2 regions of the Planococcus sp. TJ-307 genome follow, and region 2 is predicted to be linked to the other one. Evidence: riboswitches for the same ligand, from Rfam matches in the RefSeq annotation. Region 2 holds a riboswitch; the other holds the start of a gene.

What was found. A riboswitch is a leader RNA that binds a small molecule or an ion and turns the genes downstream of it on or off. The one in region 2 is predicted to bind FMN.
Region 1: it holds a riboswitch for FMN, as region 2 does, so the genes downstream of both, AC4EHK_RS02270 (hypothetical protein) here and AC4EHK_RS06775 (ECF transporter S component) in region 2, are expected to answer to the same signal.

The regions. Positions count from the first base shown of each region.
Region 1 covers NZ_JBZDOJ010000001.1:461,516-469,401, forward strand. Annotated here, with positions in the region: gene AC4EHK_RS02245 (ABC transporter permease) at 1-279, shown strand, start outside; gene AC4EHK_RS02250 (VOC family protein) at 357-761, shown strand; gene AC4EHK_RS02255 (metallophosphoesterase) at 867-1,691, shown strand; gene AC4EHK_RS02260 (GNAT family N-acetyltransferase) at 1,781-2,269, shown strand; gene AC4EHK_RS02265 (CHY zinc finger protein) at 2,300-2,623, opposite strand; FMN riboswitch at 2,769-2,939, shown strand; gene AC4EHK_RS02270 (hypothetical protein) at 3,003-3,293, shown strand; gene ribE (riboflavin synthase) at 3,278-3,907, shown strand; partial or broken gene ribB (3,4-dihydroxy-2-butanone-4-phosphate synthase) at 3,925-4,527, shown strand; gene ribH (6,7-dimethyl-8-ribityllumazine synthase) at 4,569-5,033, shown strand; gene AC4EHK_RS02290 (histidine phosphatase family protein) at 5,223-5,753, shown strand; gene AC4EHK_RS02295 (flavodoxin family protein) at 5,806-6,429, opposite strand; gene AC4EHK_RS02300 (LTA synthase family protein) at 6,680-7,886, shown strand, end outside.
Region 2 covers NZ_JBZDOJ010000002.1:119,036-126,921, reverse strand. Annotated here, with positions in the region: gene AC4EHK_RS06805 (metallophosphoesterase) at 1-629, opposite strand, end outside; gene AC4EHK_RS06800 (CBS domain-containing protein) at 699-1,328, opposite strand; gene AC4EHK_RS06795 (LysM peptidoglycan-binding domain-containing protein) at 1,397-2,188, opposite strand; gene AC4EHK_RS06790 (RecQ family ATP-dependent DNA helicase) at 2,268-3,695, opposite strand; gene AC4EHK_RS06785 (YpbB family protein) at 3,692-4,717, opposite strand; gene AC4EHK_RS06780 (ferredoxin) at 4,824-5,075, shown strand; gene AC4EHK_RS06775 (ECF transporter S component) at 5,395-5,976, opposite strand; FMN riboswitch at 6,120-6,253, opposite strand; gene AC4EHK_RS06770 (hypothetical protein) at 6,329-7,513, opposite strand; gene sigX (RNA polymerase sigma factor SigX) at 7,503-7,886, opposite strand, start outside.

The DNA of each region.
Region 1 (7,886 bases), on a different contig from region 2:
ATTGTGGTGGCAGCGAGTGCAACAATGCCAAATAGCGGGCTTGCGGGGGCTGTGGCATTTGCGATTTACCTCCTTCTTCAAGTAAGTGATGGCTTGCTTGGGACAAATTGGTCCGTTTCACCAGTAAAGCTGCCTCAATATGCAAACACTTGGTTAACCGGAAGTCCGGACAGTGTAAACCTCGCGGGGGCAATTGGGGTAGCGGTCTTCATTATTTTGGTATCCATTGTTTTTGGAAGCTGGGCATCCCGTAAAAACAAAGCGAAAACAAAAGTTTAATGGGATGCAGACCATACTGACATACCCAGTTCGTAAAAAAGAAAATCGTTTAAATTTCTGGAAAAGAGGTGCAGTGAATGCTTCATCATGTTGAACTGAACGTTTCAAATTTGCGAGAGGCCAGATCTTTCTATAGCGAATTGCTGCCGCCGCTGGGGTATGTGTTGTTCCAAGAGTGGGAACAAGGCTTTAGTTATAAATCAGGTCCTACCTACATTGTTTTTGTACAAACCGAACGAGCGTTTCTTCAACCTGCGCATCACCGCAAAAGACCAGGACTCAACCATTTGGCGTTTCATGCCGATTCACGCTCACAAGTGGACGAAATGACTGAAAAAATGCGACAATGGGGAGCGCGAGTGCTGTATGAAGAACTTCATCCTTTTGCGGGCGGGCCGGATTACTATGCTGTTTTTCTTGAAGGGCCCGATCACGTAAAGCTTGAGATTACAGCACCCAGTGAAACAACTGGCAATGCTTAAGAAAGAGCCTTGCATCTTTTTTGGTAAATCAGGCGTCAATTAGCTCATAGAACAGTTGGGATTAGCCCCAATAATTTAATAAGAATTGAATAGAGGTTAATTTTTATGAAGAAACTCGCAGTATTCATACTGCTCATACTATTGGTATGGAGTGGAATTTGGTACAGCAACAAGTGGATACAAACCACTGAATATACGGTGACATCTAACGAGCTGCCAGAAGCTTTCAACGGTTCAAAAATCGTTCAAGTATCGGATTTGCATAATGCGACTTTTGGGAGAAATCAGTCGTCGCTGATCGAAAAAGTGGAAGCGGCTGATCCGGATGTTATTTTTTTAACAGGAGACCTTGTTGACAGCAACCGCTACGATTTGGAAGCGAGCTTAGTGCTGGTAGACGCATTGATTGAGATGAGCAATGTGTATTTTGTAACCGGGAATCATGAAGTGGCCTCTAACGAGGTAGAAGAAATAACGGAGGCGCTGCGGCAACGTGGCGTAACTGTCTTGAAAAATGATTCAGTGGAATGGGAAAAAGGTGGATCATCAATCCAGATTGCAGGAATCGAAGATCCATTGATGGAACCGGATATTCATGAAGAAGAAGCAACACGCCACAGTCTTGACGATGCACAAATGACCGACGATTTTACGTTGCTGCTCGCACATCGTCCAGAGTACTTTCCAATTTATGCAGAAGATGAAGTGGACGTTGTTTTCTCTGGACATGCTCATGGTGGGCAAATTCGTATTCCAGGACTTGGCGGTTTGATTGCTCCGGGACAAGGTTGGTTTCCAAAAGTGACCGAAGGAATATTTGAAATAGACCAATCCCAAATGGTTGTCAGCAGAGGGCTTGGCAACAGCACTTTTCCTGTGCGTATTTTTAATTTGCCGGAAATTGTCGTAGTGACGCTGGAAAAAGAATAATGCTGCTGTGGCCATTTTTCAGGAGCTTTTTTATCATTAAACCCTAGTTTGCATTTGAAGATGTACTGTAAATAAGGAGGCTGCTCAGCGTGATCAAGAAAAAGGAAGTTACATTGCATCGGTATTCCTCAAAAGTGTCAGTTGACTACGATTTGCCGTCAGACCAGTTGGAATTTACACGGCTGCCGACAGAAATCATTGAAAAAGATGCTAAAGACCCCTTAAAGCACTTCATCATCATCAAAGCGAGGGGTGAAGATGCCGGTTTTTTTGAATTGGATGAGTCAGAAGACCGGAAAAAGTATTCGGATAATCCAAATGCCCTTCTATTGAGAGGATTTTCTGTAAATCCAAAATTTCAGGGCCGGGGCATCGCGACAGGTTCCATCTATGCATTGCCGGAGTTTATGGGAGAGGAATTCTCTAGTTTTGATGAAGTAGTGCTAGGTGTCAATGCGCGTAACATTCCGGCGCAACGGCTGTATCAAAAAGCAGGATTTAAAGATACTGGCAGGCGAATTATGCGCTCAAAAGGTGAGCAGTACGTAATGTCTTTGTACATCAAAAAAGCCAAGTAAGAGCAGTATTGCTCTCACTTGGCTTTTACTTTATTCGAAATAGAGATGCTTGTGCAAACTGCAGCCGGGATTGAACGGCGAGGAGCAGGATGGGCAAGTTGATGCGCAGGCTACATAGTCATCGACTGATAATTCATGTCCACAAGTTCCGCACAACACGGCTTTTTCATGAAATTTTTCCTTTGGCCATACTTGGTGATTGTTGCATCCAACAGCTTCATGACACTCAAAGCAAGGAAAGTATTGCTGGCAGCAAAAAAACTTGATAGCAATCCGGTCAATGGGTGAGTGGTAATGGGCACACCTTGTTTCAGCATCAACTCCAATCCCTTTCACTGTTTGGCGATGTGGCATACAAAATCTCCCTTTCTAAAAATGGACTGGATAAGTCGAATGAAAGAAAACAGCTTCCAACTAAGACATAATTATGAGTTTTGAAGTTCAACTTATTTGGTTTGTTTTCTTTCTATGCTACTATGAATAGGACGAAACTACGAATCTAATTCTTCGGGGCAAGGTGAAATTCCTTACCGGCGGTGAGCAGGAAACTGCAAGTCCGTGACCCGGTTAGGCGAATGCAGGCATAGGCCACTATGCTGTGCGCGTCCAAGCGGTGGAGCTGGTGAAATTCCAGCACCGACAGTTACAGTCTGGATGGGAGAAGAATTTAGAGATCGGCTTCGTTATGTGCCTCTTCTTTTCAATTGAGTTGAAATTGAAAGGAGGAATTTGTATGACCAAAAACCGTTATGTGGGACCAGTCTCTGAAATTTCGAGACGACCATCTTTAATCCTGCTCCTTTCCTCCGTGGAAAAAGAGCTTTTTCAAGGTACAAAAAACAGCTGGGAAACTGGCAATCTTGACAAAGAAGCAGGGCACATGCACAGACCAACCTTCAGAACTTTCCTTTCCTCACCACCTATACGCCCCATGGTGGAAAGCACCCAATTACCCATATTACCCCAATTAAATCTGCTCTTGCGGCCTGAACGGAGGAGTGTGACCAAATGTTTACAGGCATAGTCGAAGAAGTGGGACATGTTGCTTCAGTTCGTACTAAACCACAGGCGATGGAATTGACCATTTCCTGCGGACTGATTTTAGAGGACATCAAACGTGGAGACAGCATCTCCATTAACGGTGTGTGTTTAACAGTTTCGACATTCAACTCTCATACATTTACGGTTGATGTTATTCCGGAAACCGTCAAGTCTTCAACAATGATTGGTTTAAAGGCCGGATCCGGTGTGAATTTAGAACGTGCGATGCCAGCCAATGGACGCTTTGGCGGCCATTTTGTCAGTGGGCACATCGATGGTGTCGGCGTAATTCGCTCTGCAAAAAAAGAAGCGAATGCCGTGACCAAAACCATTGAACTTGAGCCTCGGCTGATGAAATACATGATGCTGAAGGGTTCGATTGCAGTGGATGGGACTTCACTGACCATTTTTGCGCTTGGCCATAATACGGTGACCATATCTCTTATTCCGACCACGCAGGAAGATTCGCTGTTAGGAGATAAAGGCATTGGGGACAAGGTCAATATTGAATGTGATCTGTTGGCGAAGTATACCGAACGCATTCAGACAGCAGAACCGAAAATCAGCCGAAGTTGGCTGGCGGAAAATGGATTTTAAAGGGAGGTACATCAGAGATGTTTTACACAGTAGAGAAAGCCGTCGAAGACTTGAAAAATGGCAAAGCAATCATTGTGATTGATGATGAAGATAGAGAAAACGAAGGCGATTTTATTGCATTGGCAGAGTTTGCTTCACCTGAAATTGTCAATTTGATGGCGACAGAAGGCAGAGGATTGATTTGCGTGCCTGTTGCCCAGTCCATCGCTCGAAACTTGGAAATCGGTTTGATGACGGACGATAATACAGACGAATTTGGTACAGCCTTTACCATTAGCATTGATCATAAAGACACAACTACAGGCATCAGTGCTTACGAACGTTCTCATACCATTACCAGTTTGATAAAGCCGGATGCGAAAGCGACGGATTTTAAACGTCCAGGCCATATTTTCCCGTTGATTGCAAAAGACGGAGGTGTGCTTGAACGGATGGGACACACCGAAGCGGCTGTTGATTTAGCGAAGCTGGCAGGATCGCCGCCTGCAGGGGTCATTTGTGAAATTATGAATCCAGACGGCACAATGGCCCGAGTGGACGATTTGCTGAAAGTAGCAGAACGGCTCGGACTGGGAATTCTCACAATTAAAGAGTTAGTATCCTACCAACATAAAAATCAAAGCACAACAACCTATTAATCTACCAGAGGAGATGGAATTGCATGACTGTACATTTTGAAGGATATTTAAATGGTGAAGGGCTGCGCATCGGCATCGTTGTCGGCCGCTTTAACGAATTTATTACAAGCAAGCTGCTGGGTGGTGCAGAAGACGCATTAAAACGCCACGGCGTTGGAGAAGACGACGTGTCAATCGCTTGGGTGCCAGGTGCTTTTGAAATTCCGTTAGTCGCCAAAAAAATGGCGATGAGCGGAAATTACGATGCAGTCATCACTTTAGGAACTGTGATCCGAGGCGCGACACCGCATTTCGATTATGTCTGCAGCGAAGTTGCTAAAGGCGTTTCAAGAGCTAGCGACCAAGCAAATATTCCGGTTATTTTTGGCGTTTTGACAACCGATTCTATTGAGCAAGCTATTGAGCGGGCAGGAACAAAAGCCGGCAACAAAGGCTGGGAATCAGCTGCAGGTGCCATTGAAATGGCGAACCTAATGAAAAAACTATAACATCCAGCTCCTGGGCTCCTGCTCAGGGGTTTTTTCAAGATTTAAAAACGGAATTTAAGGGAATAAGATGTATAACAGCAGTGGGTCTCCCGAATTTGGGGCAAGAGAATTAATAGAAAAAACCGAATCCAATTTATGGGTGAACGAACTAGAAAAGTGGGAAATAAAATTGAACTAGGGTGGGGAATCATGAATAAAACGATTTATTTGATTAGACATTGCCAGGCAACGGGGCAGGCGCCCGATGCAGAATTGACTGAAACAGGTAAGCAGCAGGCGCAAGATTTAGCCGAATTTCTGCAGCATCGGCATGTGATTCACTTTATCTCAAGCCCTTTTACGCGTGCCATTCAATCCATCGAACCAGCTGCTGACCGAATGAACTTGCCGATCGAAATCGATGATCGGTTGGCAGAGCGGGTATTGAGTTCTGAAGATTTGCCGGATTGGATGGAAAAACTGGAGGATTCCTTTAAGGATGCCGATTTAAAATTTGCCGGTGGTGAATCGGGAAAAGAAGCAACAGATCGCGCAATGGCTGTATTGAATGAAATGGAAGATAAAACCGCAGCAGTGACTCACGGAAATTTATTAGGATTGCTGCTGAAACAAATTGATGAGAGTTATGGTTTTTCAGAGTGGAAAAGGCTGACAAATCCAGATATTTACGAGGTAGAAATAAGCGGCGGCGACCTTTCTGTAAAACGTGTATGGGAATGATTTTACGAAAAAACCGGCAACATGTGAATGCCGCCGGTTGGACTATTTACAGTTATTCCAATGTGTTTCCTTCATTTGGAATCGGGTTGTTTTTTAGCATTCCTGCTAAGTGGTAGGTGTTGTAGGCAAGGCGTTGGATCGCTGACTGAGTAAATTCGTTGTCTCGTCCCGCATCCATGTAAGAGTCGCCAGGACCTGCTTCACCTACCCAATAGGCATCTACATTAGGTGGAATGACAAAGCCGATATGGGAGAGTCCATAGAGAATAGAAGCAGCGGCGTGTTTGGCGCCGTCTTCATTTCCGGTAATGGCCACTCCGCCTACTTTATTGTAGAAAATAGATTGGCCTTTATCATTGGTCACGCTACTGCTGCCATAAAGGCGTTCAATTGCTTGGGTAGCGAGTGAACTTTTTTCTCCAAGCCATAGGGGTGTGCCGATCACGACAATATCTGCAGCCAGTACTTTTTCAAGAATTTGTGGCCACTGATCTCCGTCCCCCATGTCGTCTTGAACACCATAGGCAATCTTGTAATCCGCTAAACGAATAACCTCAGACTCAACCCCCAGCTGATTGTAATGGAATTGAACGTCCTGAATAAATCCTTCGGTATGAGAAGGTTCTGTTGAACTTTTTAATGAAGTATTAAGAAAAACTGCTTTCAATGTCTGCATTTTATCTCTCCTTTGAATTGATTCTGTTGAAAAAATTATACGAATGTAGAGCTTCCTATATGCCTGGAATGCACCAATGTAAAAATGGTAGAATAACGGAAGGTTTGGATTTCCCTATTCTCATGAAGGTGTAGTGAAATATCGACAGGCGAAAAGGCTTAGCTCAACTTACATAGTTTCTATTCCCTTTTTAAAAAAATATATGCACCATTCAATTTAGATAGTTTGCTGAAGAATAGAGGTGTTCCAAATGAAAAAAACAGATGTACTGCCTTATGTATTAGTTTTTCTTTTCTTGTTAATTAAAGTGAGTGCTTTTCGCGTGCTGATTTTTGATACCAAATCGATTTTACATATTGCATTGATTGAATTTCCTATGTGGGCTTTGTTCTTATCGATAGTTTTGCTGTTGGCTAAAAACCATCTTTGGCGGACAGTTTGGGTTTTCAATTTGCTGGTATCGGTTATTTTTTTTGCAGTCACGCTTTATATTCGCTATTATTCCACGATTCCTTCCTATTATGATTTGCAGCAGCTCACCCAATCAAGTTCTGTCAGCGGCACAATCACAATGCTGTCAACACCGTGGGATTTTTTGTTTTTCTTGGATGCGATTTTGCTCATATTCCTTGCACGGCACTGGGAGCAACCTGCAAAGACCGGCGGTATGAAGTATGTAGTTGCCGGGATGGCCGCGGTATGTGCGGTTACAATTGTCTATGCCATCAAGCAGCCCGTCATCGATGTTTCTTATTTCGCGAAAGAAAATGGATTTCTGCAGTCGCAAGTAGTCCAATTGTATAACCGCTCAACGGAAACTGCCCATGCGTCTTCGAGCAAACTGTCCGCAAAGGAATTGGAAGAGCTGAAAGGCAATGAATATGTAAACGTCACTGAACAGGAAAGTTTTGGGATTGCGGAAGGCCGCAACTTGTTTGTTATCCAAGTAGAATCATTGCAGAATTTCGTAATTGGACGAACCTTGAACGGTCAGGAAATTACTCCTAACCTCAACAAGCTTTTAAATGAAAGTGCTTATTTTTCTAATGTCTTCCAGCAGGTTGGAGCAGGGACAACTTCTGATGCCGAATGGATGACCAACACAGGATTGTATCCGCAAGGCATGATTCCTACAGCAAACAGCCTTACTGGAAAAAAAGCGCCATCTTTGGCACAAACACTGAAAGAAAAAGGCTACGGATCGGCTACTTATCATGCAGATGATATAACATTTTGGAACCGAGACGTTCTTTATCCGGTTCTTGGCTATGAAGAGATTTTTTCCATCGATGATCTTCCCGACATTAAAAAAGTAGGTTTTGGTCCAGCTGATGAGGTCTTGTTCGATTTTGTGGCAAACGAATTGCCGAGACAGCTCGAAACCTACGATCGCATTTATGCGAATATCGTGACGGTCACGAGCCATACTCCGTTCGACATGCCAGAATCCATGCAGT
Region 2 (7,886 bases):
GAGCCTTTTCTAAATAAACCGAAAGGTCCAATGCGAATTTGTCCTCCGTGTGTATGTCCAGCAAGCAATAAGTCTGCAGCATACCGCCCTTTTACTTTCCAAAAATCAAATGGGGTGTGAGAAACAAATATAACCGTATCTTGTTCCCCTACATCTTGAAACGCCGTTTCGAAACCATTTGGCTTGTATGCAAAACGGTCAAACCCAACCAATTTTAACTGTTCATTGCCAAAAAGAGACACTGACCGATCGTCTAACACAATTACACCATGCTTGTCAAAAATTCCCCTAAGTGAAGCTTCGTCAACTTCTCGGTCATTATTGCCCCACACAAAATAAACCGGTGCAAGTGCCGTCAAGTTTCCAATGTTTTTGTCGACCCGTTCTAGCGGTACACCCCTTTCAACCAAGTCGCCTCCGATCACGATTACATCAACAGGGAAATCAAGCAAATCAGCCTGTACGACTCTGCGGTGGATATCGGCCATGAACAGTAATTTAAACGGTTTGAATGGTAGAGTTGTCGGCAATTCCACGGTTTCCTCTACGAGTTTTTCCGAAAAAGCATTCCGGACCATAAAAAGAAGCAGCGCCGTAGCTGCAAAAACAACACCAAGTATCTTTTTCATTATAAAAGTTCCTTCCAAAAAGAAGAAAAAACATAAGCGAGGCTTATGCTTTTTCTTCTTATTCTGCTATTAATCTTCTGCGATGTCTAATACACGGAAACCGGATTTTTCCAGTTCTTTCACAAATCGATCGACATTGTCTTTCTTTTTAATCTTCAAGACAATGCGGCGAACCATTTTATTGGTTTCATCAAATGTAACGAGCGAAACTACGGATTCCTTATACTTTTCGATAATTTCTCCGAGACGACCAATACGTCCTTCGGATTCTACCGAAGTAAACGTGATGCGATAGCCCGGTTTGTTCATCCCAAAGGCACTTTGCAATTGGTTGACGATATCAAAGCGGGTAACGATTCCCAAAAATTGGTGGTCTTCAACAACAGCAATAATCGGGAAATCATTGAGTTCAACCAACGCTTTTTCGTACACATCGTCAATTCCCAAGTAAACTCTCTCGTTCACCATGACGTCGCTGATCTTAGTCGAGTTAACAAAATCCTCATTCGATTTTCCAGAATAGAAAAACGCACGGTATGCATGGTACCAAGTAAAAATCCCTTTGTACTCCGTCCCATTCACAACCGGAATCGCATCAATTGAATACTTTTCCAGCAGGTCAAAACCTACCTTAACCGTATCTTCCATTTTAACTGTGATGCATTTCTCTCTTTTGACCATCGCACTTTTAACAAACATCTAATCGCCTACTTTCTAATCTGTCACTTGTATTCCCTATCCAACTGCCCGCTAATCAATGTAGCAGGTTATGGCAAAACTAAGGTTTGTCCTGGACTAATACTGTTTGAGCTCAAGCCATTCGCCTGTTTGATTTTTTCTACAGCTGCTGCTGCCCCAGCCGCTCCGTAATTATTCACAGCAATGCGGTAAAGCGTTTCACTTGATTGAACCACATAGGTTTTTCCGGAAGCGCTAGGTTCTTCCTGCTGTTCCTCAGCGTCGGCATCTGCTGCTTCTTCAGCATCCTTTTCGGCTTGTGCCTGTGCTGCCGCCTGTGCCTCTGCTTCGGCTTTTGCTTGAGCATCGGCTTCTGCTTGGGCTCGTTCTTCGGCCGCAGCTTGTTCTTGAGCTTTAGCCGCCGCTGCTTCTCTTTCGGCTTGCGCTGCTTCTTCAGCTTTCGCTTCTGCGTCGGCCTTAGCTGCAGCATCCGCTTCTGCTTTTTCAGCCGCTTCTTTCTCAGCTGCCGCTGCTTCTTTTTCTGCTTGTTCTTGTTGTTCTTGTTGCTCATCCTCATCATCGTCGGCCGCAGCGACAGAAGTCTCAGATGGTTGGGAATTCATCTCAAAACTCACTTCATTTTCTGCGGGTGTAGCTGTCAGTGAATCATCGGGTTCAAATAAAAAAGCTACATAAATCAGTAAAGAAACCGGTATTAATATAAAGATAAAAAATAACGCAGGCATCAAAAGGCTTTTGCTTTTTTTGGCTTTAGGCTTTTGTGCCTGTCGCTGAGCTGCTCTCGACAAGGCCGAGTTTTTGTCCACCGATATTTCCTGTCGATTTTTCTCAATCGACTCATGATAACTTTGATTTCCCATAGATGACTACCCCTATCTGTACTAATATATCTATTATGACGAAATAAGGCTCATTTGTAAATGACAGTTAACGAGTTTCTTATATAGGTAATATTACACTTAAACGATCCTGCCATTCAAGTGGCAACTGCTTTTTTTTAGGAAGTGAAAAACTTTCAAAGACATGATAATCGATCCCATCGTTGACACAACAATTGTTTGGCTTGTCTTTAAGGTGTTGATCAAAACATTGAATAATATAGCTGCGCAAGCATCCATCAAGTTCGATCAGTTGTTGAATTTTTTGTACTTGCTGCCTCTTCCCGCTCCTTAAAAGCTCTATCTGCTGGATGACGCCTTCGACAGGCAAATGGGTCATCCAGTAGGAAACGACTCGGAATGCGGTTTCTCTGACAACTCCCTGGTCAATCAGATGCACTGCACCAACTCCGTCGCGGAAAACTGCTTCGATTTCATGCTGTGTGGGCAAGTCATCCATCACCAGGCTCTCGAGCAGCCCTTCATCTCCTTGCGCATATAACAAAGTAGCTAAAGAAGGTTGGCCATCCCGCCCCGCTCTTCCGACTTCCTGGACATAGCCCTCAATCGACGTGGGCAACTGAAAATGAATGACGTGCCGGATATTCGGAATATGGACGCCCATACCAAAAGCATTTGTTGAACAGATCCATTGCAGCTCTCCATTTTGAAATTGCTGCTGCACAAACATGCGATCCTGATGCTCCATTCCCCCATGATAAAATGCGGCTGAAATTCCTTGTTCTGTTAAAAGCATAGATAGTTCTTGGGACTTTTTCCTAGTTCCAGCATAGATAATACCTGGACCATTAAATTTCTGGACAAATTCTTTGATGAAATCGATTTTGTCTCGTCCTTCTTCAAACTTTTTAATGTCGTAAACAATATTTTTCCGGTCCATCGGATGGCGATATACGTAAGGATCTTTAAGCGCTAAATATTTTTTAATTTCTTCCGTTACTTTATCAGTCGCAGTCGCTGTCAATGCAAGCACTTGTGGAAAATTTAAAGACGGCAGAATTTCAGAAATCCGAAGATAGTCTGGCCTAAAGTCAAATCCCCATTGGGAAATGCAATGGGCTTCATCTGCCACCAGCAATGAAATCCGAATTTGCTGCAGCTTTTGTTTAACAAAAGGCTGGACAAGCATTTCCGGTGAAATAAAAATAAATTTATAGGAACTAAGCGTACTCCAAATTCTTTCTCTATCTTCCGGCTTTAAAAATGAGTTTATGGCGACTACTGATTTCTCGCCCATTTTTTTTAGTTGTGCCACTTGATCCTGCATTAACGACAATAGGGGGGAAACAATCAAAACGCTATCCGGCAACACTTTTGCCGGTAGCTGGTAGCAAATTGACTTTCCCATCCCGGTTGGCAACAGCGCAATGACATCCTTGCCAGCCAAGACACGTTCGATAATTTCTCGCTGCCCCGGGCGAAATGATGAAAAACCATAAGCGGAATGCAGTAACTGATCTAAATTCATTCTTGATCCTCCCTAATTGCCAGTGCAAGACGAATTTGAAAATAACTGGCTTCCGGCAGATGTTCTTTGATTTCACGCAATCTCTTGGTTTCCCTGTGCCGACTTTCTGCCACAATCGCCTCATAAAGGGCCTGATTTACAAACGGTGTGTAATTAAAAAAAGGATCGTTCATCGCCAATTCCACAAAATGATCCTCGATCGTACTGGTTTTCAGTTGGCGCAGTGAAGCAATTTGTTCCAGCGAAAACCCTTTGTCGAATAATTTTTCTGTTCGCTGCGCAGTTTCTGTTAATGAAGATTGCTGTATGATGCCTTCCATTAATCCTCGCAAAAGCACTGGTTTGGTCTGTTCGATGACGGACATCCACCCATGAAGCGTTTCTACAGCCATTAACTGAACATCCATAAGAGACAAGTTTTTGGAATCGGCAATTTGCTGCCAAGTCAATCCGCTTAAGCCAGCTCCAGTTAATCGTTCCATGACAATCATTTTATGTGTTTCAGAAACCTCTGCAGCGGTTAATGTAGTAAAAAGTTCTTCTTTAAATGCTTGAGCCACTGCTAAATCACGAAAATGGATTCGTCTCAAATAGTTTTTCACCCACTGCTGTACTTCTTCATTGCTGACAATAGGGTCAAAAGTTTTCTCCTGCTGGCTAATATGGGAGAAAGTTTGAACAATTAGTGACAGCCGGCTGAAGAAAAGATTTTCCTTGCCTCGGTATTTCCAACCGTTGAGCGGGGAAGCTGCAATCGCCACTTCTTTTGCTTTTTGAGACAAATCAATTACCTGTTCATTATCCAGTAAATACCCTTCTGTAAATAACAGCTGAACCGTTTGATCATAGGCTTTCTTATCCAGTTTTGGCAGCACGCCAAAATAAGGATACAAGCCAAAATAGCCAATATCCTGTATCGTTTGACCAGACTTCTTTCCTTTGATCAAATGATAAGGCGAAGAGATGGTCCGCTGCCGGTTGACAGCCTTCATAATGGCAAGAATAAGTTCCGTAAATAACAAGCTTGCGCCCCCTAGCGGTTTTTGGTTGAAAAACTACTCAAACACCTTTAGAATAAAAACGATAGTATAACTGAACTTGTTCGGAGATAAAGGAGAGGAAAACAATATGGCTAAGTATACCATTGTCGACAAGGATACTTGTATCGCTTGTGGTGCTTGTGGTGCTGCAGCACCTGACGTTTATGATTATGATGACGAAGGAATCGCTTTTGTTATTTTAGATAATAACATGGGGACAGAACAAGTTCCAGACGAACTCGAGGAAGATATGGAAGATGCATTTGAAGGCTGTCCAACAGATTCCATCAAAGTCGCGGATTCATCTTTCGAAGGCGACCCTTTAAAATACGAAGACTGATCCAAATAGAAAAGGCGTTCGGCAGTGAATAACTGCCAAACGCCTTCTTTTTTTATGCAAAGCCTTTTTACATTTTTACTTCAAACTCCAGCGCCCAGATTATTGAGTCATAAGTCAACCCAGCCGCGTGACAAAGCACGCCATACTGCTGGGTTGTCTATGCCCGTCGAATCTACACGGGCGCTTGTGCTTTTCTATGTCCAGACTTCAGCGCCCAGCTCCTTGGGTCATAAGCCACACCGGCTGTGCGGCAAAAAGCGCCGCTTCGCCGGCTTGTCTTATGCCCGGCAGAGCTACATGGGCGCTTCCGCTTTTCTATCTATGATAAATAATAGGAACGCTGCTTTTCAATCCAAGTATGCATACTGCTGAACATCAACAGCACGACTGCAGTTAAAAGCAAGCCTTTGATTAAGTTAAACGGTAAGATCCCCAGAACGATTGTTCCGAACAGCACATTGCCTGTTTCTGCAGGCATGTTGAGGAAATAAGTGTACATCGGCAGAAACACTAAATAATTTAAAATACTCATGCCGATTGCCATTGATAATGTACCGGCAGCCAAGCCAAAGGCCATTCCTTTTTTAGTTGCTACTTTGTGGTAGATAAAATAAACCGGCAAAATAAACAATAAGCTTGTAACAAAATTAGCCATGTGGCCAACAGGAACTCCAGTTGGACTTCCTGCAAACAACCAATCCAACACATTTTTGAAAAATGCGACTAAAATTCCTGCGACCGGCCCCATTGTAACTGCTGCGATCAATGCTGGCACATCACTGAAATCCACTTTCAAAAAAGCAGGTAATGCAGGTAATGGAAAGTTGAAAAGCATCAAAATAAACGAAATACTGCTCAACATTCCGATAACGATCATCGTTTGCAACTTTTTGTTCTTCATATTCCTCTCTCCTTGTAGTGATTCACCAGAAGAAAAGCTTGGACCGTGCATGTACATACAAAATCCCTTAAGCAACACGCTTAAGGGAGAAAAGGCACACTTAACAAGCGTTCCGTTTATACATAAACGACACACGTCCGCACCTTCACCTTCTCCCATCCAGACTATACTGTCGGCTTTGGAATCTCACCAAATCCTGCGTTTTACGGCTCGCGGGCTTATGAACAGAAGTTCAATTACCGCCGGTAGGGAATTGCACCCTGCCCCGAAGATGAATCGATATTTTGTTATGTCCTAATCTTAGTATATAGAAAGAGCATTGTAAACAAATATGTTTACAATGCTCTTTTTCTTATTGTATTGGCCATTCTAACAGGTTTGCTGCTGCCGGAACTGGTAATGGCTGGCTAAAGTCAAAGTCATTCCAGACTTCCGACTGCAGCCCTTCCACTTGAACGTTTTTTCCAAACGCATCAGCGGTCAATGCAAAGCTCTCCATCATACGAACCACTACGACAGGATCCAGCGAATTCAGATCAACTTCCCCTTCGATTTCCACTTGCACTTGATCTTCTGTTTCTGACACTTGAATCTCAATGCTTGGTGGAACTGTAGCCTCATAAAAATCGTTCGGACTTTCTGTAAGGGCCTCAATCGCTTCCCCCGCAGCAGTAAATGGCATATCATACCCTGGCACCAGATATACTTTACCACTTGACGATTCAAAAGAATAATAGGCAATGTTTTTCTCCGCTGGGACAACCGGCTCTACAGGGCCAATTTCTGAAAACTCTGCAGCCGAACCGTCTTCGTTCGCCACTTCAATTTCTTCGACATCCTTAAATGTCTCCGAAAGTGTATTAAAGTAAATTCCCATACTGGCAGAAGCTAGGTCGTACTGGTGGTCCTGCGGCAATATATGGCGAATGCCGTCCGCTGTTTGTTCCAAAGTTCCTGCATATGGATGATACTCATCAAATCCAAGTAACTCTTCGTCAATGTCATCAGCATATTCTTGATACAGTTCATAAGATGTCGGACTTTCATCTCCGAATGCTGCTTCTATTTGTTCACGGGGAATCAGAAAGGAGACGGGTACGACAAATGCATTTTCAGTCAAGCCAAGGGTCATCAATGTCTGGTCTCCAATGGCTTCTTCGTAGACGGCCGAGCGCAGCGGTATGTCTGTTTGCGCTATTGAAAACTGATCAGACTCTCCAGTTCCCGACTCTTCAGTTTCAGGAACTGAAGAGTCTTGTTCGGATTGTTCAGTCGTCGCTGAGTCTTCAGTTGACTCTTGAGAATTTTGAGCCGTATCAATCCCATTTTGGCTGATAATAGTGGCGACTAATATCCCTATTGTAATAAATCCCAGCGCTGCAACCAGTAATGGAAGCCATTTTTTTGGACGTTTTGGGATCTTTTCTTTCTGGGCCAACCGATTGTATACTTCTTCTTTTGTTCGGTTATCTTTGATTGCGGGGAAATCCTTTAACAAATCTTCGATGGATTCATCGGTCCATTTGTTATTCGGCATTTTCATCTCCCCCTTCCCTCGCTATTAATTTTTCACGCAATGCTTTGATTGCGCGGTGCTGAGTGGTTTTTACTTTTCCTTCTGTCCAACCTAAAATATCCGCGGTTTCTGCTATTGATAAGTCTTGGAAAAAGCGCATGATGATCACCACTTTTTGGTCTCCGGTGCACGTATCTAAAGTTTTGTACAACAGTACTTTATCTTCATTCAATGATGAAACTTCCTCCGGAATCCGCTCCGACGAAACCAATTGCTGTGTTTCCCAATCAAAGTATTCCATTGAGTGCTTTTTGCGCACGGCCATTTTTCGAAAATGATCGATCGCCACGTTTTTTGCAATGGAAAACAGCCATGTTTTTTCTGAGCTTTTTCC